DNA from 3 places in the Actinoplanes sp. NPDC049599 genome. Region 3 is predicted to be linked to each of the others. Evidence: riboswitches for the same ligand, from Rfam matches in the RefSeq annotation. Region 3 holds a riboswitch; each other region holds the start of a gene.
The links. A riboswitch is a leader RNA that binds a small molecule or an ion and turns the genes downstream of it on or off. The one in region 3 is predicted to bind cyclic di-AMP.
Positions count from the first base shown of each region.

Region 1: it holds a riboswitch for cyclic di-AMP, as region 3 does, so the genes downstream of both, ACIBQZ_RS18140 (C40 family peptidase) here and ACIBQZ_RS17480 (hypothetical protein) in region 3, are expected to answer to the same signal.
Region 2: it holds a riboswitch for cyclic di-AMP, as region 3 does, so the genes downstream of both, ACIBQZ_RS09355 (NlpC/P60 family protein) here and ACIBQZ_RS17480 (hypothetical protein) in region 3, are expected to answer to the same signal.

Region 1 is NZ_JBITLX010000009.1:3,362-10,948, forward strand. It holds gene ACIBQZ_RS18135 (MurT ligase domain-containing protein) at 1-719, opposite strand, end outside; cyclic di-AMP (ydaO/yuaA leader) riboswitch at 1,182-1,359, shown strand; gene ACIBQZ_RS18140 (C40 family peptidase) at 1,510-2,178, shown strand; gene mraZ (division/cell wall cluster transcriptional repressor MraZ) at 2,640-3,071, shown strand; gene rsmH (16S rRNA (cytosine(1402)-N(4))-methyltransferase RsmH) at 3,312-4,382, shown strand; gene ACIBQZ_RS18155 (hypothetical protein) at 4,391-4,972, shown strand; gene ACIBQZ_RS18160 (penicillin-binding transpeptidase domain-containing protein) at 4,976-7,441, shown strand; gene ACIBQZ_RS18165 (UDP-N-acetylmuramoyl-L-alanyl-D-glutamate--2,6-diaminopimelate ligase) at 7,497-7,587, shown strand, end outside.
Region 2 is NZ_JBITLX010000004.1:76,428-84,014, forward strand. It holds gene ACIBQZ_RS09315 (MDR family MFS transporter) at 1-36, shown strand, start outside; gene ACIBQZ_RS09320 (antibiotic biosynthesis monooxygenase family protein) at 96-398, shown strand; gene ACIBQZ_RS09325 (ANTAR domain-containing protein) at 402-1,361, opposite strand; gene ACIBQZ_RS09330 (hypothetical protein) at 1,409-1,615, opposite strand; gene ACIBQZ_RS09335 (hypothetical protein) at 1,966-2,148, shown strand; gene ACIBQZ_RS09340 (DUF1360 domain-containing protein) at 2,215-2,778, opposite strand; gene ACIBQZ_RS09345 (hypothetical protein) at 2,887-3,324, shown strand; gene ACIBQZ_RS09350 (DUF3817 domain-containing protein) at 3,353-3,679, shown strand; cyclic di-AMP (ydaO/yuaA leader) riboswitch at 3,889-4,022, shown strand; gene ACIBQZ_RS09355 (NlpC/P60 family protein) at 4,070-4,996, shown strand; gene ACIBQZ_RS09360 (RNA polymerase sigma factor RpoD/SigA) at 5,072-6,073, opposite strand; gene ACIBQZ_RS09365 (SDR family NAD(P)-dependent oxidoreductase) at 6,624-7,307, shown strand; gene ACIBQZ_RS09370 (dTMP kinase) at 7,304-7,587, opposite strand, start outside.
Region 3 is NZ_JBITLX010000008.1:180,830-188,416, forward strand. It holds gene ACIBQZ_RS17455 (replication initiator) at 1-327, opposite strand, end outside; gene ACIBQZ_RS17460 (DUF2637 domain-containing protein) at 324-929, opposite strand; gene ACIBQZ_RS17465 (FtsK/SpoIIIE domain-containing protein) at 926-2,359, opposite strand; gene ACIBQZ_RS17470 (hypothetical protein) at 2,350-2,670, opposite strand; gene ACIBQZ_RS17475 (hypothetical protein) at 2,769-3,200, opposite strand; gene ACIBQZ_RS17480 (hypothetical protein) at 3,411-4,172, opposite strand; cyclic di-AMP (ydaO/yuaA leader) riboswitch at 4,581-4,748, opposite strand; gene ACIBQZ_RS17485 (GntR family transcriptional regulator) at 5,156-5,887, opposite strand; gene ACIBQZ_RS17490 (hypothetical protein) at 6,225-6,479, opposite strand; gene ACIBQZ_RS17495 (hypothetical protein) at 7,324-7,587, shown strand, end outside.

The DNA of each region.
Region 1 (7,587 bases), on a different contig from region 3:
ACCAGGTGCCAGTCGCCGCGGGGGTCGACCACGCCGTCGTCCTCGACGGTCCACTGGGCCTGCGGGCGGCGCAGCGGGCAGCCGGTGCACCGCCAGTCGCCGTTGGCCCGTTCGATCGGCGAGCCGCACTCCGGGCACACGAACGAGTCGTCGTGCCAGCGCTGGCCGGCGCTGAACCAGACCACGTGCGCGGTGTTGATCGCCGCCCAGACCACCATGGGGTCGTCGGCGTTGGCCACCACGTGCACGTCCGGGTGGGCGGCCAGGGCGGTGCGCCACATCTGCGCCATCATGGCGACTTCCTTGGCGCGGTCGAGCTGGTCGCGGGACAGGTTGAGCAGCGCCACCACCCGCGGTGTGGTCTCGTCGATCACCCGGGCCAGGTAGTGCTCGTCGACCTCGAGCACCGCGAACGGGGTGGCGCCGGCCTTGGCCAGGGCCGAGGTGTGCCCGGTGGGCATGTTGGCGCCGAAGGAGTTGGTGGCGACCGGGCCCAGCACGCCGAGGGCGGCCGCGGTGAACCGGGTCGTGGTCGTCTTGCCGTTGGTCCCCGAGACCAGCGCGATCGCGCGGCCGGCGGCCAGGTTCTTCAGCAGGTCAGGATCGATCTTGAGACCGATCCACCCGCCGATCACCGAGCCGTCGCCGCGGCCCGCCGCCCGTGAGAGCGCCGCAGCGGTTCGCGACACGGAGGTCGCGACCTTGGCCCGTAGGGGCATCTTCCCGTCCGTCACGGCGACGAGGGTACCGGAAACGGACACTACGTCGAGTGGTCCCGGGTCCCGCTCACCGGTCCGGGCGGTGGGGCGGGCACCTCCACCGAACGGATGATCTCCCCGGCGCCGTCCGTCGCCGAGTTTGCGCCGCTGGGGGCGTTTACGGCCGCAATCTCCCGACCCGGCCGCCGCCCATGATCACCCCGCCTGGGCTTTTTATGTGTTGTGTTTCACCCGTAACCTTCGACGCACTGTAATTGATCTGCTACCCGTGGTGCTGGCATTTGTCACGGCCCGGTTACAAACCGGACAGTCGTCCATGTGCCAAACACGTTGAGTAGTCGAGCACGGGCCAGCGGCCGACGCCGATTTCGGGTAGCAAGGGTGGTGCCGGCAAGCGTCCGCTCGCCGCTCGCACCACCACGGACCACGCCGAGCCCTGCCCCGGTCCGGGTGGCGCGACCATGATTGCGAACGACAACACAGGCATACGGGGGCAGGGACGGGGGACCCAGATCCGGTCCCGTGGCACGCCGCTCGCGGCGTACCGATGCGGACCTTGGGGTGAAGCCACCAGCGGTGGCCGGGCAACCTTCCCGCCCGAACCCGACAGCTAACCTCGCAGGCGTGCCGGAGGGATATCTCTACCGTGCACGAAAGCACCTCGCACCGGCGCCGTCGCACCATCGGCACCGGTCCCGTCGCTCTGTCACTGGGTCTCTGCCTCTGCGCCGGCCAGCTGGTCGCCACCGCACCGGCATCCGCCGCTCCGGCCCCCGTCACCGCTGCTGCGGTGACGGTAAAGCCCAGCGTGAAGACCTCGTACAACAAGAAGTCGATCGCCTGGGGCACGAAGGTCAAGGTGACCACCAAGCTGATCAACCCGAAGACCGGCAAGGCGGTCACCAGCGGCAAGGTCCGGCTGCAGATCAGGTCCAAGGCCGGCAAGGCCTGGAAGACCTACCAGACCAAGTCGAGCAACTCCAAGGGCACTGTCACCTTCTGGAGCAAGCCCGCGAACTCGGCGTACTACCGCACCGTGTTCGCCGGCACCAAGGGCTTCAAGTCCGTCGCCACCCCGTCGACCCGGATCAAGGTCGGGGTCAGCGGTGCCAAGGTGATCGCCGAGGCGAAGAAGCACAAGGGCGCGCCGTACCGGTTCGGTGCCTCCGGGCCCAAGCGGTTCGACTGCTCCGGCTACACCATGTACGTCTACCGCAAGGCCGCCGGCAAGAAGCTGCCGCACAAGGCCAACTCGCAGCAGAAGTACGGCAAGGCTGTCAGCAAGGGCAACAAGAAGGCCGGCGACCTTCTGGTCTTCCGGTCCGGCTCGTACGGCACGCACGTCGGCATCTACGCCGGCGGCGGCTACATGTGGGCCGCGCCGCACTCGGGCGACAAGGTCAAGAAGCAGAAGGTGTACGGCAAGAACTACGTCGTGCGCCGCCTCGTCTCCGCGTGAGACAGCACTGAGTAGCACAGCGTGAGACAGCACTAAGTAGAGCAGTACGACAGTTCAGTGGGGCGCGACCCGGACGGGGTCGCGCCCCGCTGTCGTGTCCGCACCACTTTTCCCTCCACTTCACTCCCCGGCACGGTGCCGAAGGGCAGCCGGCCCTTCCCCAACGCCCGATTTCGGGGGACTTTCGTGCCCGGGTGGGCGGCATGTCGGAAAGTGGACCATGGTCGCGAGCGCTCCGCCCTCCACTTCCGCCCCACCTGCTCTGACGTGCGGATACATCCGCGAATCCGGTTCGCAGAAGCCGTCATTCTGGTTGCGGGTGGAGGGAAGTGGAGTAGAGTGGAGCGCAGTGGCAGGGTCTTGCGGAGGAACGCCTCCGAGAGGATTTGCCGGCCCAGACGACAGGCGGTCCGCGCAGAGCTGGCTCTGCATCGGTGCCGGGGGGCAGGGGGGTTGGGCCGATGTTTCTCGGCACGCACACCCCGCGCCTGGACGACAAGGGCCGACTGATCCTCCCGGCGAAGTTCCGCGACGAGTTGGCGGGAGGTGTCGTGATCACCAAGGGGCAGGAGCGTTGCCTTTACGTCTTCCCGATGCCGGAGTTCCAGCGGATCGCGGGCCAGCTGCGCGAACAGCCGGTCACCCACAAGGCCGCCCGGGCCTACAGCCGGGTGTTCTTCGCCAGCGCGCACGACGAGATCCCCGACAAGCAGGGCCGGGTCACCATCCCGGCGCACCTGCGGGAGTACGCGGCGCTGGATCGCGAGCTCGTGGTGATCGGGGCGAGCACGCGGGTGGAGATCTGGGACAAGCAGTCCTGGGAGCAGTACCTCTCGGCGAGCGAGGACGACTTCGCCGACATCGAGGAGGGGGTGCTGCCCGGCGGATTGTGAGGCGTGGCACCTGTGGGCTGTGCAACGGCCCGGACGTCGCTGCTGCCGTACTGCGAGATCTCCAGCCGCTCCCGCTCCTGGCGCCTCTTCCCCGGTGCCAGGCGTGTGTCCGGTCGGGCGCGCCCGATGGCAACGGGCACGAGCGGATGGGGATCTGGCGGTACGGACGGACGACCGGGCGGGCCGGCATCGAGGAGTCGATGTGCGGGCCGGACCGGGTGAGCGCGGAAAGAGCTGGCTATGGGGGTCGACATGGGGGAGCTGCGCGGCACGCACGTGCCGGTGCTGCTCGAGCGCTGTCTCGAGCTGCTCGCCCCCGCCCTCGCGCTGCCGGGTGCGGTGCACGTCGACTTCACGCTGGGCCTGGGCGGGCACGCCGAGGCGGTGCTGGAGCGGCACCCGGAGGTGGTCCTGATCGGACTCGACCGGGACACCGAGGCGCTCGCGCACTCCCGGCGGCGGCTGGCCCGGTTCGCGGACCGCACGCACCTGGTGCACGCGGTCTACGACGAGCTGCCCGCGGTGCTCACCGAGCTCGGCCACCGGAGCTTCCACAGTGGCCTGTTCGATCTCGGCGTCTCGTCGTTGCAGCTCGACGAGCCCGACCGCGGGTTCGCCTACGCCCGGGACGCGCCGCTGGACATGCGGATGGACCAGTCGCAGGGGATCACCGCGGAGGACGTCGTCAACGGCTACGAGCCCGGCGAGCTGGTCCGCATCCTGCGGGTGTACGGCGAGGAGAAGTTCGCCACCCGGGTGGTCTCGGCGATCGTCAAGGCCCGCGCGAAGGCCCGGATCGTCTCCACGTCGCTGCTCGCGGACCTGGTCAGGGACGCGATCCCGGCCGCCGCGCGGCGAACGGGTGGAAATCCAGCGAAAAGAACGTTTCAGGCGCTACGTATTGAGGTAAATGCGGAACTCGCCGCGGTTGAGGCCGCGGTTCCGGCGGCGTTGGACCACTTGGCACCGAAGGGGCGCCTTGTGGTGATGTCGTACCAATCGTTGGAGGACCGGATCGTCAAGCGTGCCTTCGCCGCGAGGGCACGCAGCACCGGGCCGATCGACCTGCCGGTCGAGCTGCCCGGGACGGGTCCTTCGGTGCGGCTGCTGACCCGCGGGTCGGAGCTGCCCAGCGCGGCGGAGGTGGCGGAGAACCCGCGGGCGGCTTCGGTGAAGCTGCGCGCGGTGGAACGGATCGACCAGCAGGACCAGACGACCGGGGCCGCCCGCGAACGGCCTCGACTGTCTACAACGCACGGGGGACAAGGGCGGTTACGCCCGGGGGAACACCAGGAGGGGGAGGGACATTGAGCGAGCGCATGACCACTGCGCCGCGGTCGGGGGGCCGGACCACGGAGCAGGTTGGCAAGGGCCGGCGCACGCCGGCCGGGACGACGACCGGTGCCGCGACGGGCGGTGGCGCCCGGGGGGCGCGTCGCTACCCGACCGTCGGTGCCACCCAGGGCAGTGCCGCCCTGAAGCTGACCGCCGAGCAGCAGCGTGACCCGATCACGTCGCCGCGCCTGCGGGTGGCGCCGCCCGCGCCGATCAACGCACCCCGCGCGCCGTTCATCGCGCTCGTGGTGGCGATCGTCGTAGCCGGGGTGCTCGGCATCCTGCTGATCAACACCAAGACGGCGGAGAACTCGTTCCGGATCGACTCGCTGCAGAAGCGGCAGGCCAAGCTGGACTCCCAGCAGCAGGACCTGGAGAACCAGATCGCCGCCAACAACAGCCCGGGCAGCCTGGACGCCGCCGCCCGCCGGCTGGGCCTGGTCAAGGCCGAGAACCCGGCGTACATCCGGCTGCCCGACGGCAAGATCTTCGGGGTGCCGACGCCGGGCCGCGGCGAGGTGGCGGTCACCGCGCAGGACCCCGCCACCTCGGCGACCGGGCGGTAACGCGTGCCGCCCCGCGTCAACGGGACACCGCGCCGGGGCCAGGAGCCCCGGCGCGGCGCTTCTGGCGACCAGCCACCCGCCGAGGCCTCCGGGCGTGAGGACGACCGGACGCGTGGCTTCGGTGGCATCGGCGACGCGCGGGCGTACACACCGCGCGGCCGGACCGTGCGCGAGGGCGACCAGCGCACCCGGTCGCCGCGCACCGGCCGCAACACCGACCCGTTCCGTCCCGCGCTGCAGGTCCTGGACGGCGGCCGGCCGGTCCGCGACCGGGGCCGGGAGACCGACGAGGAGCCGCCCCCGCGCCGCGACCGCGACGGGCGGGGCAAGCCGGACGAGCGCCGCGACCGCGACGGGCGGGGCAAGCCGGACGAGCGCCGCGACCAGGCCCGCGAGCCGCGGCGGGACAAGCGCGACCAGCCGGCCGAGAAGCCGGCGCGGGCGGCGCGGGCGCGCACCCGGGCCGACGAGGACGAGTGGGACGAGACGCCGCGCCGGGGTGGCCGGGCGACCGCCGGCGCCGGGCGTAACCGGGCCACGGCCAACCCGCGGCGGGGCGCGGCTGCCACCCGTACCGATGCAAGCGCCCGGATGGCCCGCGAGCGCAAGGTAGCGGCCCCACCCGGACCCCGGCGTGCCCCGGCGGGCCGGCCGGCCCGGGCGGCGGCACCCGCGCGCCCCGGCACCCGGCGGCCCGCGCCGCTGATCCCGGCCGCGCCGCCCCGGCTCGCCAACGGCACCCGCCGGCTGCGGCTGGGCACCGTGCTCGCGCTGACCCTGTTCGTGGCGATCGGCGTGCGGCTGGTCGTGCTCCAGGTCGGCGGCTCCGCCGCGTCCGCGGAGAGCCTGCTCAAGCAGCGGCAGAACCGGCTCACCGAGGTGGTGCTCCCGGCGCCGCGCGGCAGCATCCTGGACAGCTCCGGTGAGGCCCTGGCGCACAGCGTCGAGGCGCGGTACATCTACGCCGACCCGGAGATGATCAAGGATCCGGTCGCCGCGGCCGCCCAGCTCTCCCCGGAGCTGGGCATCCCGCCGTCGAAGCTGATCCAGCTCATGGCCAAGAAGAAGCGGCCCGGCGGCGGCGCCTCCCGCTTCGAATATCTGGCCCGCGGCGTCGACATCGCGATCGCGGACAAGATCGCCGCGATGAAGATCCGCGGCATCGGCTCCGACCGGGACGAGCGGCGCGACATCCCGGGCGCCGACCTCGCGGCCAACCTGATCGGCTTCACCGGCGACGACCACACCGGCCTGGAGGGCCTGGAGGCCCGCTACGACACGCTGCTGCGCGGCACCGACGGCAAGAAGGTCTTCGAGATCGGCCGGGGCGACCTGGCCAAGGAGATCCCGGGCGGCTACCACCGCGAGACCGGCGCCTCGCCCGGCTCGTCGATCCAGCTGACCATCAACCGCGACCTGCAGTTCGAGGTGCAGCGGGTGCTGAGCCAGCAGGGCGAGAAGAGCAACGCGACGGTGGCCGCGGCCGTGGTGCTCAACGCCCGGACCGGCGAGGTGCTGGCCCAGGCCAGCTACCCGGCGTACAACGCGGCCAAGCCGGCGGACTTTGCGCCCAAGGACCGCGAGGACGTCGCGACCAGCGTCATCGCCGACCCCGGCTCGACGCACAAGGCGTTCACCATCGGCGCGGCCCTGGAGGAGGGGCTGATCAACCGGGACTCGCTGATCACCGTGGGCCCGGGCCTCGAACGGGGCGGCTACGACTTCGTGGACACCCACCGGCTGCCGGCCGGCACCCGGCTCACCATCCCGGGTGTGCTGGCGTACTCGTCGAACGTCGGGACCATCCGCATCGCCGACAAGCTCGGCAAGGAGAAGCTGTACGAGTACCAGCAGAAGTTCGGCCTCGGCCGGGCGACCAACGTCGGCATGCCCGGCGAGGCCACCGGCCGGCTGCTGGCGCCCGACGAGTGGAGCGGCTCCGCCTCCGGCTCGGTGCCGATCGGCATGAGCGTCGACGCCACGCTGATCCAGATGACCGCCGGGTACGGCGCCATCGCCAACGACGGCACGTACATCCAGCCGCACCTGATCAAGGCGACCATCTCCGGCAAGGACGGCTCGGTCCAGCCCGCGCCGGAGCCGGAGACCCACCGGGTGCTGAAGGCGACGACGGCCCGGGAGCTGCGCGAGATGATGGAGTCGGTGGTCGACGCCGAGGGCGGCACGGGCGGCCGGGCCGCGGTGCCCGGTTACCGGGTGGCGGGCAAGACCGGCACCGGCAAGATGCTGGTCGAGGGGCAGTACACCAAGCACAACGCGGGCTCGTTCATCGGCATGGCGCCCGCCGAGGACCCGCAGTTCGTCATCGGGGTCTTCGCGGACGTGCCGGACGGCACCGGCGGCGACGTGGCCGCCCCGGCGTTCAGCAAGATGATGTCCTCCGCTCTCCGCCACTACCGGGTGCCGCCGTCGGGTAACCCGGAGCCGACCTTCAAACTGAGGGGCTAGGGCGTGTGGATGGCGTCCGCAGCCGGACGCCGGGCACCGGGTAGGGTCTGACGCCGTGTCCGGCATTCCCCGTCCCCATACAGTCCGGCCGTCCCGGCTGGCCGACCTCGCGACGCTCGTCGGCGCCCGGTTGACCGGCCCGGATG
Region 2 (7,587 bases), on a different contig from region 3:
GCCGGGCCCGAGGTGGAGACCCGCAGCTCCCGCTAGCTGCTCAGCCGGCGACACCGAAGGGTACGAGCGCAGCCCGCGCTCGTACCCTTTGTCGTATGGCAGTCGTGAAGATCAACGCTATCGACGTCCCCGAGGGCGCGGGCCCCGAGCTGGAGCAGCGGTTCGCCGCCCGGCAGGGTGCGGTGGAGAACGCCCCGGGCTTCCTGGGCTTCGAGCTGCTCCGCCCGGTCGGCGGCGAGACCCGGTACTTCGTCTACACCAAGTGGGAGACCGAGGAGGACTTCCAGGCCTGGTCGGCCGGCTCGGGCCGGGCGGCACACGCGGGTGAGCGCAGCCGCCCGGTGGCCTCGGGCGCGAGCCTGCTGGAGTTCGAGGTCGTCCAGCAGGTGCGGAAGTAGCGGTCAGGCGTCGGCGTTGCGAGCCGCCGCCTTGATCAGCCGCTCGGCGACGGTCCGGCGGTCGATGCCGAGCCGTTGGGCGGTCTCCTGCAGCACGGTGTAGGCCTCCTGCACGCCGCAGCCACGCTGCGCGATGATCACGCCGGCCGCCCGGTCCACCGTCGCACCCTCCCGCAGGCCCTCGCGCCGGCGCAGCTCGCCCAGCAGCACCTCGGCCTGGTTCACCACGGCCATCGCGGTCAGCAGCCACGCCGGGTCGATGCCGCCGGGCGTGCCGACGAACAGGCTCAGCGCCCCGACCGAGGACCGCTGCACGTCCAGCGGGATCGCCACGACGCCGCGGACGCCGTGCTGCCGGGCGCCCTCGGCCAGCTGCGGCCAGCGCGGGTCGTCCTGGAGCTCGGGGGCGGTCACCAGGGTGCGGGTCCGGGCGGCCTCGAGGGCGGGGCCGTCGCCGGCGGCGTACTGGAGGTCGTCGAGGGCCTGGGCGGCACTCCCGGAGGCGGCGACGACCGGCGGTCCGCCCTCCCCGATCAGCGCCACCGAGCAGCGCAGCGTGCCGGGCACGACCCCGGCCGCGAAGGCGGCCAGCCGGTCCAGGGCGTGCGGCACCCCGTCGGCGCCGAGCAGGCGGGCGGTGAGCTCGTGCAGCAGCCCGGCGAGCTCCACCGGGTGCGGCCCGGCCGGCTCCCCCGCACCGGCGGACGGCGCCAGGCCGTCCCGCACCACCGTGTCGATGCTCAGGGTGGGCTCGGGGGGACGGACCGCGGCCGCGAGCAGCGAGCCGGGCACCGCGGCCGGTAAGCCGGGAGGCGGCTGCGCCGCAGGGAGTGCGGCCGGCCCGGCCGCGGGCGGGCGCCGGCGGCCGGGGGTCCGGGTCTGGTCGGCGTTCGCGGCGGCTGCGCCGGAGGCCGGCACCCGGCGCGAGATGGTGCGCCCGAAGCTTCGTTGCGGGGCTGACATCCGGCCGATATTGCCACGCGCATCGGTGAACACGAAAGTCCCGTCCACTACCGGGTGCCGTCCTCCGGCGTGACCGTCTGTTCCGAGGTCCGATGCTCCAGGAGCGTGCTCGGCGCGGCTTCCAGGTCGGCCTGGCGCTCGTCCGACTCGGCGAGAATGGCCGCTGCCTGCGCCTGCGGGTCGCTGCTGCCGCCCGCGCTGCGCTCCTCGGGCAGCAGTTCGGCAGCGCGCTGGTCCGTCCGGTCGTCAGTCATGGCCGCTGGTTACCCCGCTGGGCGCAAGCGAACCCGCACGATGATCGATATCCGGGACGCAAAAGCGCCGCCCCCGGAGACCGGAGGCGGCGCGATCACAGCTGTCGGTGTGCAGGTCGCCTCGCGGCGAAAGGCTCAACGCGGCTCCAGCCGAACGGTATTCCGCGAAGGCAAAGGGTGAGGCCCGGGGACACTGATCACACCGACATCTGACTCAACCGTCGGCGGGGTGCCCGGATTCCGGTAGCGGTTGTGACTCAAGCCACACCGTTTGCCCGGCCCGGCCCCGGGTAGTCGAACCACCGGGGAACGACCACCCGACGCCGGACCAAGCCCGCACGAGGAGTGAGATGACCCAGCAGAACGAACGGCTGCCCGCGTTCGGCGACGAGGAAGCTGTGCCGGACGGCGACAGCGACTTCGCCGGTGAGCACTCCGACACCGTGGTGGACCGGGATGACGCCGAGGGCGGGACGGGCGAGGCAGAGAGCCCGCAGGGCCGGTCGGGCCTGGACCGCGAGGGCCCGCCCTGACCCACCCCGACGAACGCACCAAGCCCCCGGCCGCCAGGCCGGGGGCTTCGCCGTGCGTGGTCCTGGTCAGGCGGCGAGGGCCGGCGCGGGCTGATCGGCCGGCTCCGGCTCACCCTCCGCGGCCTCCTTGGCCAGCGAGTACGCCATCTGCAGGAAGTCGGACGCGGCCGTGGCGGTGAACACCGTGGCCGCCAGCCGGGTCAGCCGGGGCGCGAAGACCAGCCCGCTGGTCAGCCCGGTCGCCACCCACACCGCCAGGCAGAACGGGCAGCTGACCAGCTCGCCGATCGAGTGGCGCAGCGAGCTGCCCTGGTCGCGTACCTCCTCGTTGATCTCGCCGCTGCCGCCCGGCTCCGCGAACCGGGTGAACGGCGCACGCAGCGGGCTGGTGATCGCGTCCTTGGCGATCAGCCGGCTCAGCTTGTGCGTGGCGATGGAGATCAGCACGATGTCGGCGGTGGCGGGTCGCTCCGGCACCGGCCGCCCGCTGAGCCGCGCCGCGGCGGCCAGGCTGCCGGCGAGCACACCGAACGCGCCCATGGTGGCCACATAGCCGTCCAGCGGCCGGTGCTCGTGGGGCGCGTAGTCGCGTCGCAGCCGGTTCAGCCGGCCGCGTACCGAGGAGATCATGAAGTCGGTGGTCCTCTCAGAAGTCCCGGGTGAGCCGGATCGCTCGATGCTTGCCTGCACCGGTTGCCCGAGCGCCCTCCCACCAAACCCGCCGGTACGCTGAGGCACATGAAAGGGCTGTGGACCCCCGCGTGGATCGCGCGCCACGTCCTCGCGCTGGTGCTCGTGGCCGCCTTCCTCGCGCTGGGCTGGTGGCAGTTCAGCCGGGCCACCGAGGGCAACGCGCTCAGCTGGGGCTACACCTTCGAGTGGCCGGTTTTCGCGCTGTTCGTGGTGTTCATCTGGTTCCGCGAGGTGCAGCAGGAACGCCGGTCCCGCCGCCCCGCGCCGCCGGAGCCGGCCGCGGAGACCGGGGAACGCCCGGCCGTGCCGCAGCAGGACGCGCCGGTGACCGTCCGGCGCCCGGTGCGCGTGCCGGTGGCGAACGCGGCGCCCGTCGACGACGATCCCGAGCTGGCCGCCTACAACGAGTACCTGGGCTGGCTCGCCGCCCACCCCGGCGCCCGGCCGAGCGACTATCCCGGCCCGCGCACCAGCGCCAGTTGAGCAGCACCGAACCAGAAGGACGTGGAACGTGCAGGGAGCCCTGACCCGCTACCGGATCATCGCCTGGATCGTCGGCGTGGTCCTGATCACGCTGGTCGTCATCGGCATGCCGCTGAAGTACCTGGGTGACAACGACACCGTGGTGGCCACCGTTGGCCCGTTCCACGGTTTCCTCTACATGGTCTATCTGGTGGCGACCTTCGACCTGAGCCGCCGCGCGCACTGGCCGCTGGGCCGGATGCTGCTCGTGATGCTGGCCGGCACCGTGCCGTTCCTGTCGTTCTGGGCCGAGCGCGTCGTCACGCGCAAGTGGGTCCCGGCGGCCGCCACTCCCCCGCCGGCCATGGCAGAGTAGAAAAGTCACTCTACGAAGCGGAATTGTTGCCTGCCGTTATCGGGATCATTCTCTTATTTGTGATCATTGGCGCAAGTCACTCTTCGGGCTCTTGTGTTAATGCCGAGCGCCGATAAGTTAATGCGGTTGGTCCGGTCCGCAGCCACACCCTCGGTGGCGCCGGCCCACGCCGCCGAATCCTCGCCGGTGGAAAACGCGACCCCGATCCCCCAGGGTCACCGCCTCCGCCACGACGAACCGGGGAACCACACCGAAGCAGCACCGGGGTGAATCCGCACCAGCGGTAGGGCCTTCTTCCCGCCCGAACCCGTCAGCTAACCCGGTAGGCGGCCACAGCGGAAGAAAGGCCACATACCGTTGCCACACGCCCGCACGAGACTCCGTGCGCTGGTGGTCGCCGCCCTGGCGATCGCGATCACCGGCAGCGCCGCGACCTCCGCGCACGCGGAACCGTCGAAGAGTGAGCTGACGAAGAAGATCGACAAGGCGTCCGATCAGCTCGAGGACGTCGTCGAGTCGTACAACAAGATGCGCATCAGCCTGAAGCAGACCAAGGCCGAAGAGAAGAAGCTGGCCGAGTCCCTGGCGCCGGCCAAGGCCGCGCTCGAGGCCGCCGGCACGCAGATGGACAGCATCGCGGCGTCGGCGTACATGACCGGCCACGTCGGCACCATGAACGTCGTGCTCGAGGGCGCGGACAACCTCATGGACCGGATGAGCATCCTCGAGCAGATCTCCCGCAGCCGCGGCCGCGACATCGCGGAGTACCGCGCGACCACGGAGAACTTCGCCGAACGGCAGGCCGCCCTCAAGGCGACCCAGGCGAAGCAGACCGCCGAGGTCAAGGAGCTCGACGGTCGCAAGAAGAAGATCGAGGGCGACCTCAAGAAGCTGTACGCGATGCGCACCGCAGCCTACGGCTCGCCCACCGAGGCCGGCAGCAAGTACACCGGCAACATCCCGTCCATCGCGGGCTCGGCCGGCAAGGCGGTCACCTTCGCCTACAACGCGATCGGCCTCCCGTACAAGTACGGTTCCGGCGGGCCCAACAGTTACGACTGCTCGGGGCTGACCTCCGCGGCCTGGAACGCGGCCGGCAAGTCCCTGCCGCACAACGCCGCGGCGCAGTACAGCGCCACGACCCGGATCTCCCGGTCCGACCTCAAACCGGGCGACCTGGTCTTCTACCGCAGCAACGGGCACGTCGCCCTGTACGTCGGCGGCGGCCAGATCATCGACGCCTCCCGCGCGGGCCAGCCCGTGAAGAAGCGGACGATCGACATCATGACCCCCAACGGCTACGGCCGGGTGTCCTGAGTCACCGAGCACAGCAGAAGGCCGGTGTCCCCTCGGGGCACCGGCCTTCTTGTCGTTCGCAACGAGGGGAGGGGGTTACGCGGCCTGCAGGCCCTCGGCCCGGGCCAGCTCGCGCAGCCGGCCGAGCGCCTGGATCTCGAGCTGGCGGATGCGCTCCCGGGAGAGCGAAAAGCGCGACGCCACCTCGGTCAGCGAGTGCTCACGACCGTCCTCGAGGCCGTACCGGGCGCGCATGATGCCCGCCGAGCGGTCGTCGAGGTGGTTCAGCAGGCCCTCGATGCGCTGCCGCTCCAGGGCGGTCAGCACGATCTCCTCGGGCGACGGCGCGTCGCTGTCGGCGACCAGGTCGCCGAGGTTGGTGTCGCCGTCGTCGCCCACCGGGGTGTCCAGCGACACGGTGTCCTGGGCCCAGCGGGTCAGTTCGGTGACGCGCTCCACCGTCACGCCCAGGGCCGCCGCGACCTGCGCGGGCTCCGGGTCGGCGCCGAGCTCGCGGACGAGCTGGCGGGTGACGTTGCGCATCCGGTTGACGTCCTCGACCAGGTGCACGGGCAGGCGCACGGTGCGTTCCTGCTGGGCGATCGCCCGGCTGATCGCCTGGCGGACCCACCACGTGGCGTAGGTCGAGAACTTGTAGCCGCGCTCGTAGTCGAACTTCTCGACGGCGCGGACCAGGCCGGTGTTGCCCTCCTGGATGAGGTCGAGCATCGGCATGCCCGAGCGGACGTACCGCCGGGCGATCGACACGACCAGCCGCAGGTTGGCGCGAATGAAGAGATCCTTCGCCCGCTTGCCCTCGGTGACCAGCCGCTCCAGTTCCTCCCGGCTCACGCCGCGACGGACTTCGCCGGTGTCGAGCAGGTGCTCGGCATAGAGGCCCGCCTCGATTGCCTTGGAGAGGTCGACCTCCCTGGCAGCATCCAACAGCGGCGTCCGGGAGATTTCGTGCAGGTAGACTCCGACGAGGTCGCGTTCCTCGGCGACCTGGTCGGTCCTCATCACGGTGTTCTTCTCCACGTTGCCCACGGTCCCCTCATTGCCTTCACTAACCCTGTTACGGGCAATACCTGCGTCCATCAGCCCTCCCCGTAACGTCCGCAGTTCATGCATTGCGGTGCTGACACATACCTGAACAGTTGGCGCCCTGCGCTGATTCCGGCTGGTGAGTTGAAAGTGTCACGAGTGTCTGAGCGCCAGCTGAGAGCCGCGTGGATACTTACTGAAGAGGGCTCTCACCGGGGTATTCGGAGCCACACCCCGCGATGGATGCGTGATGAGACGCATACCCTCCGCCCGCTCCATGACACCACCGGCCCCTCTTTCGTCGCAGCGACGGGCATCACGGATCCGGCTGCGATGCTCATCACTACCCAGTACGGCCTGGTAGCCGATTGGGTTCACGTCCAGCATCGACAGGTTGCCGTCGGGCATGAAGCAAACGTCACGGCAAAAGCTCCCGTCTCCGGCCCGTACGGGAGCACCTGCCACGATGCGGCACGACAAGCCGCAGTTCACTCGCCCGTCCGGGTGACACCCGCGGGGCTGACGTCCGTTCGGCCGGTACCGCCACGCCGTTCCGCCGAGTCCCGGCCGGAGTGATGGAAAACACACCACTACGGTTCACGGTATGGAACGCAGTGTGCTGGTGACAGGCGGGGCAGGCGGGCTCGGCGGGGCCGTTGCCGAAGTGTTGCGCGAACAGGGCTGGCGGGTGGTCGCCCCGGTGCGGGCCGGCGCCACCGACCGGCTGCCGAAGGGTGTGCTCCCGGTCGAGGCCGACCTGAGCGAACCCGGTGAGGTCGCGGCGGCGGTGGCCCTGGCTGCGTCCGACGCCTCGGCGCCGCTGCGCGCGGTGGTGAACCTGGTCGGCGGGTACGCCGGTGGCGGCCTGGTGCACGAGACGCCGATCGACGACTTCGAGGCGATGCTGCGCGCGAACCTGCGGCCCACGTACCTGGTGACCGCCGCGGCGCTGCCGCAGCTGGTGGCCGCCGGCGGCGGCTCCGTGGTGTGCGTCTCCTCCCGGGCGGCGGTCGCGCCCTTCGCCGGCGCCGCCGGTTACGTGACCGCCAAGGCCGCGGTGCTGGCCTTCGCGAACGCCGTCGCCGTCGAGTACAAGAAGAGCGGCGTGCGCTGCAACACGGTGCTGCCGAGCATCATCGACACCCCGGCCAACCGGGCCGGCCAGCCGGACGCCGACTTCTCCCGCTGGGTCACCCCGGCGGAGATCGCCCAGGTCATCGGCTTCCTGGCCGGCGACGGCTCGGCGCCGACCAGCGGCGCCGCCATCCCGGTCTACGGCCGGGCCTAGAAACCCTCCGCCAGCTGGTAGGTGAGCACCGACGCGGCGGCGGCCAGCGTCGCCACGGTCACCAGCAGCGCCCGGGCATGGGCCACCAGCAAGGCTGCCGGGCGGCGCGGCGCCGGGAGCTCGACCGGCACGGCCGCAGGCGCCCAGGCGCGCAGGTGGCCCAGCAGCGCCTGCTGCACCTGCTCGGGGGTGCCGTTCGCGTCGACGATGACAAATTCGGCGTGCTCGGGCAGGGACTCGTAGGCGGCGGTGGCGGCGCGCAGGTAGGACATCTCCTCGT
Region 3 (7,587 bases):
TTCGGGTGCGGGGTTGGGTTCGTCGGTGCGGTGCCAGCCTTCCCGAATCTGGACCTGGCGTAGCCGGCGGGCGCGTGTCGCACACGGCGGGCACTTGGCTTCCAGGGTGGCGCCGCAGGGCAGGTCGATGAGTTCGGTCTGTCCGGTCGTCAGGTCGGTACGGCGTAGCGCGATCGGGCGGATGCAGACGCCGTGGTCGGTGGCGAGTTGCTTGAGCGCGTCCACCGCTCGGGGCAGGGCCAGGCGTGCGGCCCGCGACCCCGGCCGAGGAGCAGTAGCGACAGGGACGGGGACCGGCGAGGGCAGGGGCAGGGTGGGTGCGGTCATCGGGTGGTGGCCTCCGAAGTCGCGGGGGTGCCGTTGAGTCGGGTGAACGCTCCGGCTGGGACCGGGACGACCGCCGTTGGTCGGGTCGCGGGTTCCGCGACGACGGCCGCTGGACGAGGTGCCGGTTCCGGCAGGCGGGTGCTAGCGGCCGGGTGGTCGGCGGCCGAAGTAGCGGCGGTGTCGACGGTCATGGGCGCTCCAGCCGCTGCGTGGCCGATGGTGGGTGTGGTGAGGACGAGCTTGACCAGGGCCATGAACGCCAGCGCGGGTACGGCTGACAGCAGCCACCCGGACGGGCTGGGTTGCGCGACGGCCAGTTGCGCGGCCAGGGACAGGGAGGCGGCGGCGATGAGCAGGGTGAGTGGGTAGCCGATCGGAGCCCCGGCCTTGCGCCGGCGGCGGATGACCAGGAACGCGGCGACGGGGACAAGTTCGCTGATGACGGCGTTGACCCAGCCGAACGCGTCGGGGGTGCCGGCCGGGGCGTGGCGCATGGTCCAGTCGTGCACGTGGGTGAACGACGCCCACCCGGCCGATGCTGCGACGGTCACGACGATGAGGACCAGGACCACGGATTCGGCCCGGTCGGCGCGCTCGTTCATGCCGCACCACCGTCGGTGGCTTCGCCGTCGATGACCCGCAGCCGCCCGTAGGTGTGGGCCATGTCGCGGATGTCCTGGTCGTCGAGGAAGGAGAACCGGACCCGCATCGGTGTCGGGTCGCCCTCCAGCGCGACGTAGCCGACACCGGGTTGGGTTTGCGGGATGCGGTCGCACAGGGCACCGCGGTCGCGCATCCCGTCCCCGAGAACCATGTCGACCTCGGCCGGCTCCGACAGCCGCAGCCCGATCCGGGTCGGGAACAGCCCACGTGCGGGCAGGACTTCCTTACGCGGGTCCTGGATCGCCGCAACCACATGCACCCCGACCGCGCGGCCCTGGGTCAGCACGATCCCGAGCGCGGCCTTGATCCGGTCTTTGAGCTGCCGTTCGGTCAGGTAGGCGGTGAGGTTTGCCAACTCGTCGATGACCAGGACGATCAGCGGTTCGGCCAGGGTGGGGGTGTGTTGGCGGGTTTCGCCGGCCAGGCGTGCGGCCCGGTCCTGCGCCATCGCCGCCGCCTGCTCCAGCATCTGGGCCATCTCGGCGAAGTCGCGGGAGGCGAACCGGGTGAACATCGGCCGGCCGATCCCGAGTTCCATGCCGCCCTTGGGGTCCAGACCCCACAGCTGCACCAGCCCGGTCCCGACCCCGCCGGCCAGCGATCGCACCAGTGACCAGATCACCGAGCCTTTGCCGGAGCCGGTCGCGCCGACGATGAGGACCTGGGTGCCGAACAGCCGCAGCTCATACGGCGCCCCGTCCTCCCGGACGCCGAGGGTGAGTGCGGTGAAGTCCGGGACACCGGTCACGGCCAGGGGTGCGACGGTGTGGTGGAGGGTGTCGCCGCGGAGCAGGACCAGGATGACCGTGCCGAACGCGGTCCCGGCCACGGCTTTGACTTGGCGGACGCCGAAGGTGTGGGCGAGGCGTTCGGAGGCTTTGGCGAAGTCGTCGGGGATCTGCCCGGTCACCATCCGCACGGTCACGACATCGGAACCGGCCCGGCACCGCACCCGCTTGAGCACTGGAATGATCGTCTGCCCGTCGTAGGCCACGGCGAGTTTCGCGGTGACCATCGCCGCGTTCCACCGTCGTCGGTAGACGAATCGCCGCCACCGGGCCAGGACCGGGTAGCAGCCGAACCGCAGACACGACGGCCGATGTGAGAACCACCAGCCACCGCCGACCACCGCGAGCGAGCCGACCAGCATCACCGGCCCCTGCCAGCCGCAACGCAGATACAGCCAGGTCAACAGCGTGACCGGCAAGGTCACGTACCAGAACCGCACATACGCCACGGTCAGCCAGCACAGCGCCTTGATCGCCTGCCAGACCACGAGCAGCCAGATCGGCAGCCGCAACACCGGCGTGCGAACGGTGAACGGTGCGGTCGGGATCGATTCGCCCCGGATCACGTTGATCAGCGGCATCCCCGCGCCCCCTTGCGGTGTGCGGCGTGGAACCGGTCAAGCTCGGCCAGGAACAGGCGGATCTTGTGGAGACGCTCAGCGTCGCTGACGTGGGGCATGTCGGCCCACGCCTTGATCCGGCCCATGGTCGCGGCGTACCGATCAACAACCTCGGTGCGGTCCGGCGCCGACGGCGCGTCCGTGGGCCGGTCGCAGCCGGGACACGTGTCGGCGCCAGGTGGCAGTGCGGAGAGCAGGCCGCGGCCGCCGCAGGTCCGCCACACCGCCCGGCCGGAGGTGGTGATGCGGGCAGCATCGTTTACCGTGGGCATCTCAGCCCCTTTCCTGATGTGAGGGTTTGTGGTTGAGCGCCGGGGGCGGGGGAGTCTCTTGCCGGAGGAATCCCGCCCCCTTGACGCGCGTCGACAGCTCAAGCCGCCTCCGGCTTGACCGCCTGCTGCGGCTGGGTCAGCCCGGACGCGCGGATGGACCACGCCTGCCGTGCCCGGCACTTCGAGCCGTTGCCCTTGCACTTCTGCGAGTCCACGTACGGCGTCAACGTCACGTCGGTGAACTCCACCAACGGCGGATAACCCGGCACCGTCGAGGTCGGCGGCACCGGCTGCTGCGCGGCTACGACCTTGACCTTGAGTTCCTTCGACGCACCGAACTTGCCCGCCTCCGGGTCCAGGTCGAGAACCTTGACCAGCCACACCCGCTCACCGGTCTCCTTGTCCCGCATCTGGTCATCGCCCTGGCCCCGCTTGTCGAAGTCCGTAGCCGGCTCCACGCCCAGGCACAGCGCACCATGCGGCGCGACGTACTCCCACGGCACCGGGATCTTGATCGAGCTGGGAATCATCAAATCTCCTGACCATCTAGCAAAGACGTCTACTCGTCTTATCAAGATGCCTCAGAGATCGATCGATCCGCAACTCTCATCGCCAAGCCACCCAGTGATGCATGTCACTCAACGGCTGCAGGGGGTCGTGACCGGCTGTTCGGCCGCGAGACGACCAGCGCGGACGGGATCCAGCCATCGCCGTGGCTATGTGTGGGAGCGCGCTGCCGACTAGTCCTCGGCGTAATTGCGCGCAATCAGAGTTTGTTTCGGCTTCCGCCGCCAAGGCATCCGCCGCTTCGGGGACACATCCAGGAAGGCGTCGATCGGCTCTTCTCCAGCCTCCTTGGTGAAGTTCGGCTCGAACTCGGCAAACGCGGTATCGGTCATGTCGGCCCTGACCACAAGCGGCGTGTTGGTCGATATTTCGTAGCCATTACCCATCGTGACGACCGCAAGGAGGAGAGTCTGCTTAACACCGTGGTCTCGCATCACACCGTTCAAGAAGCCTTTCATCTGCGTCCGTTCGTGCACCAAGATCGCTTCGTCGCCGGGCTCCAGTCGCTTTGGCAGAAGGTCTCCCCACTGACTTGCGGCAGGCTGCGGCTCGAATTGAAGCCCCGCCCCACCCATAGGTGACAGATACTCGCATCGGCGGATAGTCACGGCAGCACGGCCGCGGTTCTGCACGAAGACCGCGTTGACCGGCTGTTTCGTGTTGTCTCGCGGGTTGAGCTTCGATGCGCCCCTGCGCCTCCGGCTTGGCTTCGGGTCAGGGTGGGCTTTGTTGATCCGCATCACGCGCGTCGCACCGTTTGGAAACGTGACGTTGAGCTGGTCTTGTTGGTCATACACGTAACCCACACCCAGCCTCAGGGCGATGATCGGACCAGAGTGTCGCCAGCTACGAAGCGCCCAAACGATCGTCCACGCTAGCCCTGCGAGAGCAATGACGCCTGTGATGATCGCAAATACGACCTGCTCCTTGGACATAAGCACAATGTAGATGCCATGCGCACTGACGGCTATCACGTTCTCGGTGGCGTGAGGCCCTTGGGGTGTTTCTGTTTCCTCGGACGACGCCAGAGATACCGCCACCTAGAATGGCCAAGACAGAAAGACCCGGTAGCAACAGCCCACCGGGTCTCTCCCTGCCCTACCGCTGTGTCCCTTGATCACCGCCGCCCATGCGTGGCACGCGCGGTGCGCTACGGAGTCGATACCTCAGCGGAGTCCCGCCCAAAGTGCTCGCCAAGCTCGACACCTTCGTGACTGCGTCAGGATCGCTCACCTTAAGTGCAAGGTGATACACGACGCCCAGAGCAGCTATCTGAAATGCGAGCCGACAGAACGGGGTGGCGATGACGGCAGCAGCCGCCCAGACGGCCATGTGCATGGCCTCATCCCTCTCGGCACGCCTGCGAGGTTAGCTGTCGGGTTCGGGCGGGAAATGCCCGGCCACCGCTGGTGGCTTCACCCCGAGGTCTCGGCGGTACGCCGCGAACAGCGCTCCACCGTGAGACCGAATCTGGGTCCCCCGTCCCTGCCCCCGTGTGCCGTTTCTGAATCGCAATTGCGGATGAAGCGCCACCCGGACCGGGGCAGGGCTCGGCGTAGTCCGCGGTGGAGCGAGCGGCGAGCGGGCGCTCGCCGGCACCGTCTTTTCTACACGCCGAAAGCACCAGGTCCAAGAGGAATGAGAACCTGCTTGCAGGACGACGCCAGAGATACCCCACAGCCGCGACGGAGAGACGAGCTGGCGCCCATCGCGTCGGGCGTCCTCTCCGGCGTCAAGACTTCAGGCTGCGGGTCGCGAGGTAATAGATCGCGAAGAGAGGTCAAGTGCGGTCGCCCGAAGGCCGCGCCGTCGCCCCGGCACGGCCGCCAACAGAGTTGACGCCTCCCACCCAAGCCCGCCGGCCCGGCACGAGGCCGACGGAAGGGTACGTAGTTTGACGCGAACATAACCATTTGGCTCAGCGGAGAGGGAAGATGTCCTCCAGCTCGTGCCGACTGGCCGGGATCACGATGTCCACAGCTAGGAGCGGCAACGCGGCTGAGTCGCACACGGTCAGCAGGAGTGTGAGCAGGGCGTCTCGCTTGGGTAGCTCCAGAAGCTTTGCCTCTTGGGCTGTCGCTATGCGGGCAGAGACCCGTTCAACAACGTGGTCCAAGGTGATGCCCGCCCGGTCAGCCAGGTGCGACAGCACACCGCCGGTCAAAGGCTCTGGCGCAGCAACGTCCGAGTCGACGGCCAGGGCGGTCGGCACGTAGACCGTGGACAGCTCGACGGGTCCGACGCCGGCGACACGCATGAGGCGCCTGCGGGCGATGACGGTCGCGCCCTCGGGGAGTCGCAGTGCCGCCGCCGCGCGAGGTGGGGCGGCGACCTCGCCCGCGTTCAGGATGGTGACGTCACCGACCTCCGTGGCGTTCAGGAGGGCGGTTGTGTGCGCGGGGAGGGCGCGTGACTCGGTGACGGGCCGTTCGCGAACGGTCCGTCCTTTGCCGTGTTGGGCGTCAACCCAGCCTTGCTGGCGAAGGATTTCCATCGCCCGAACGACGGTGGGGCGGGAGACGCCGAACTCTTGGACGAGCTGCGATTCGCTGGGCAGCGTGCTGCCGATCGCGTAGGTGCCGTCCTGGATCCGCTGTTGGATCGCATTGATGATGGTGATGTATTTCGGTGGAGTGACCTCGATCGGCACCCGGCCCACCTGCCTGCGAAGTTGAAGAGACGACTGCTTGTCTTAGCAAGAGACTAGGTGGTGTCCCAAGGTTCTGTCGAGCCGGCCGCCGTGCCAGGTGGTACATCGAACTCTGCCCCGACCGCGCTCCGCGGATCCGCCGCAACGACGCGTTGGCCGTCGAGCGCGATGTCGTTGAGCAGGCTCGACACGGCTACACATGGCAGGACGTCCCCGCACTTGCACCGCAGGATTCGTCCGTCGCGGCGTACCTCGTTGTGCCGTTGGGCCACCAGCGAGCGATAGCGGATGACGAGCATGTCTCGCGGGTCAAGGTCGGTTCCGTCGGCATTGCCCTTCACCGCTTTGGTGGATGCTGACGAAGGGCTGACACGCGGACGAGTGCTTCGCGCTCGGGGCCTTCCTGGTCGTGGCCGTAGATCGGCACGCCGATCAAGCGAACCCACTCCAGGCGGGGGACTTCCTGCGGCGTGACGGTCATGGCAGTGACGCGCATTTTCAGCACGCCGACGCCGTAGCAGTAGTCGGCCTCCGGTATCTCGACCAGGTCGCCGACCTGGACCAGCAGTTCCGGACGCTTCCGAGCGCTCATCGCGGCCCGTCCGGCCCGGAAGATCGGCTGCCCGCCGCAGTTGGCGTCGGTCGGACCAGCGGGTGCCGTCGGCCTGCCGTGACCAGGCCGACGATCGCGAGGCGTCGCGCAGCACAGGGGTAAGGACGACAGGGCCGGCAGGTCAGGCAGAAGCCGTCGGCTCCGCGCGGATGGTCGGTGAGCAGCCGACTCGCGAGCCGCCTTATCAGCTCTTGCGCCGACTGAGACATGCGGTACCGCGCTGCGCTGCCGTAGTCGTGAGAATCGAGTCCACTCATGTGGGGCCGCTCCCTGATGGAAGGGCACCGAGGCGGACGGCGATTACCGTCCAGATCGGGGGATTGGCTGGCTACGCAGCGTCCGCCCCGGTGCCGGCTGGACGGATCGGCGCTGTCACGGGAACCCCGGCGCGCGGATCCGTTGCGTCTCATGAGTGAGGGCCGGTCGGCCGATCTGCGACCTTTCCCGTCCCGGCGCAGTCCAGGCAGCCGCCCTGTGCCACGGCAACAGGCCGCTCGGCCACAGGGACCACGCGGAAGGCGGTCACGACCTTCCACCCCCTGCCCTCGCAACCAGGGCATCGGCTCGCGGACGGGGACCTTCCGGGATCCTCATCGCGGAACAAGAACGAGACATCGTCCGCTCGTGAGGTACTCGGCGTAGCCCCGTTGTCACTCATGCCACGAGAGTGGCCCACTCCACATGGGACAAGAAGGCCACTGAGAGGACTTAGAGAGGACTTTTCTACGGCAAGAATGCCATCCTGCGGGATCGGAGTCCTCGATGAGGACGGTTCTGTTCTACCGTGGTGGAGAGTTGATCCCCCACAGAGGAGGCACAGGACATGACTCAGTCCTCCGGCAACACCCGTCTCAAAGCTGCCCGGCAGCACGCCGGCTACGCCTCTCAGCAGGCGTTCGCCAACGCTCTCACCCAAGCTGCCCCACGCATCGGCCTGGGCTCGATGGAGGTGAGCGTGCGCCAGATCCGCCGGTGGGAGTCTCCCGCTCCGCCCTGGCCGCGAGCCGACCACCAGCGGCTCCTCGTTCACCTCCTGCAAATGCCGGTCGAGCAACTCGGCTTCACCCCGCCATGGCAGGTCTCCGAG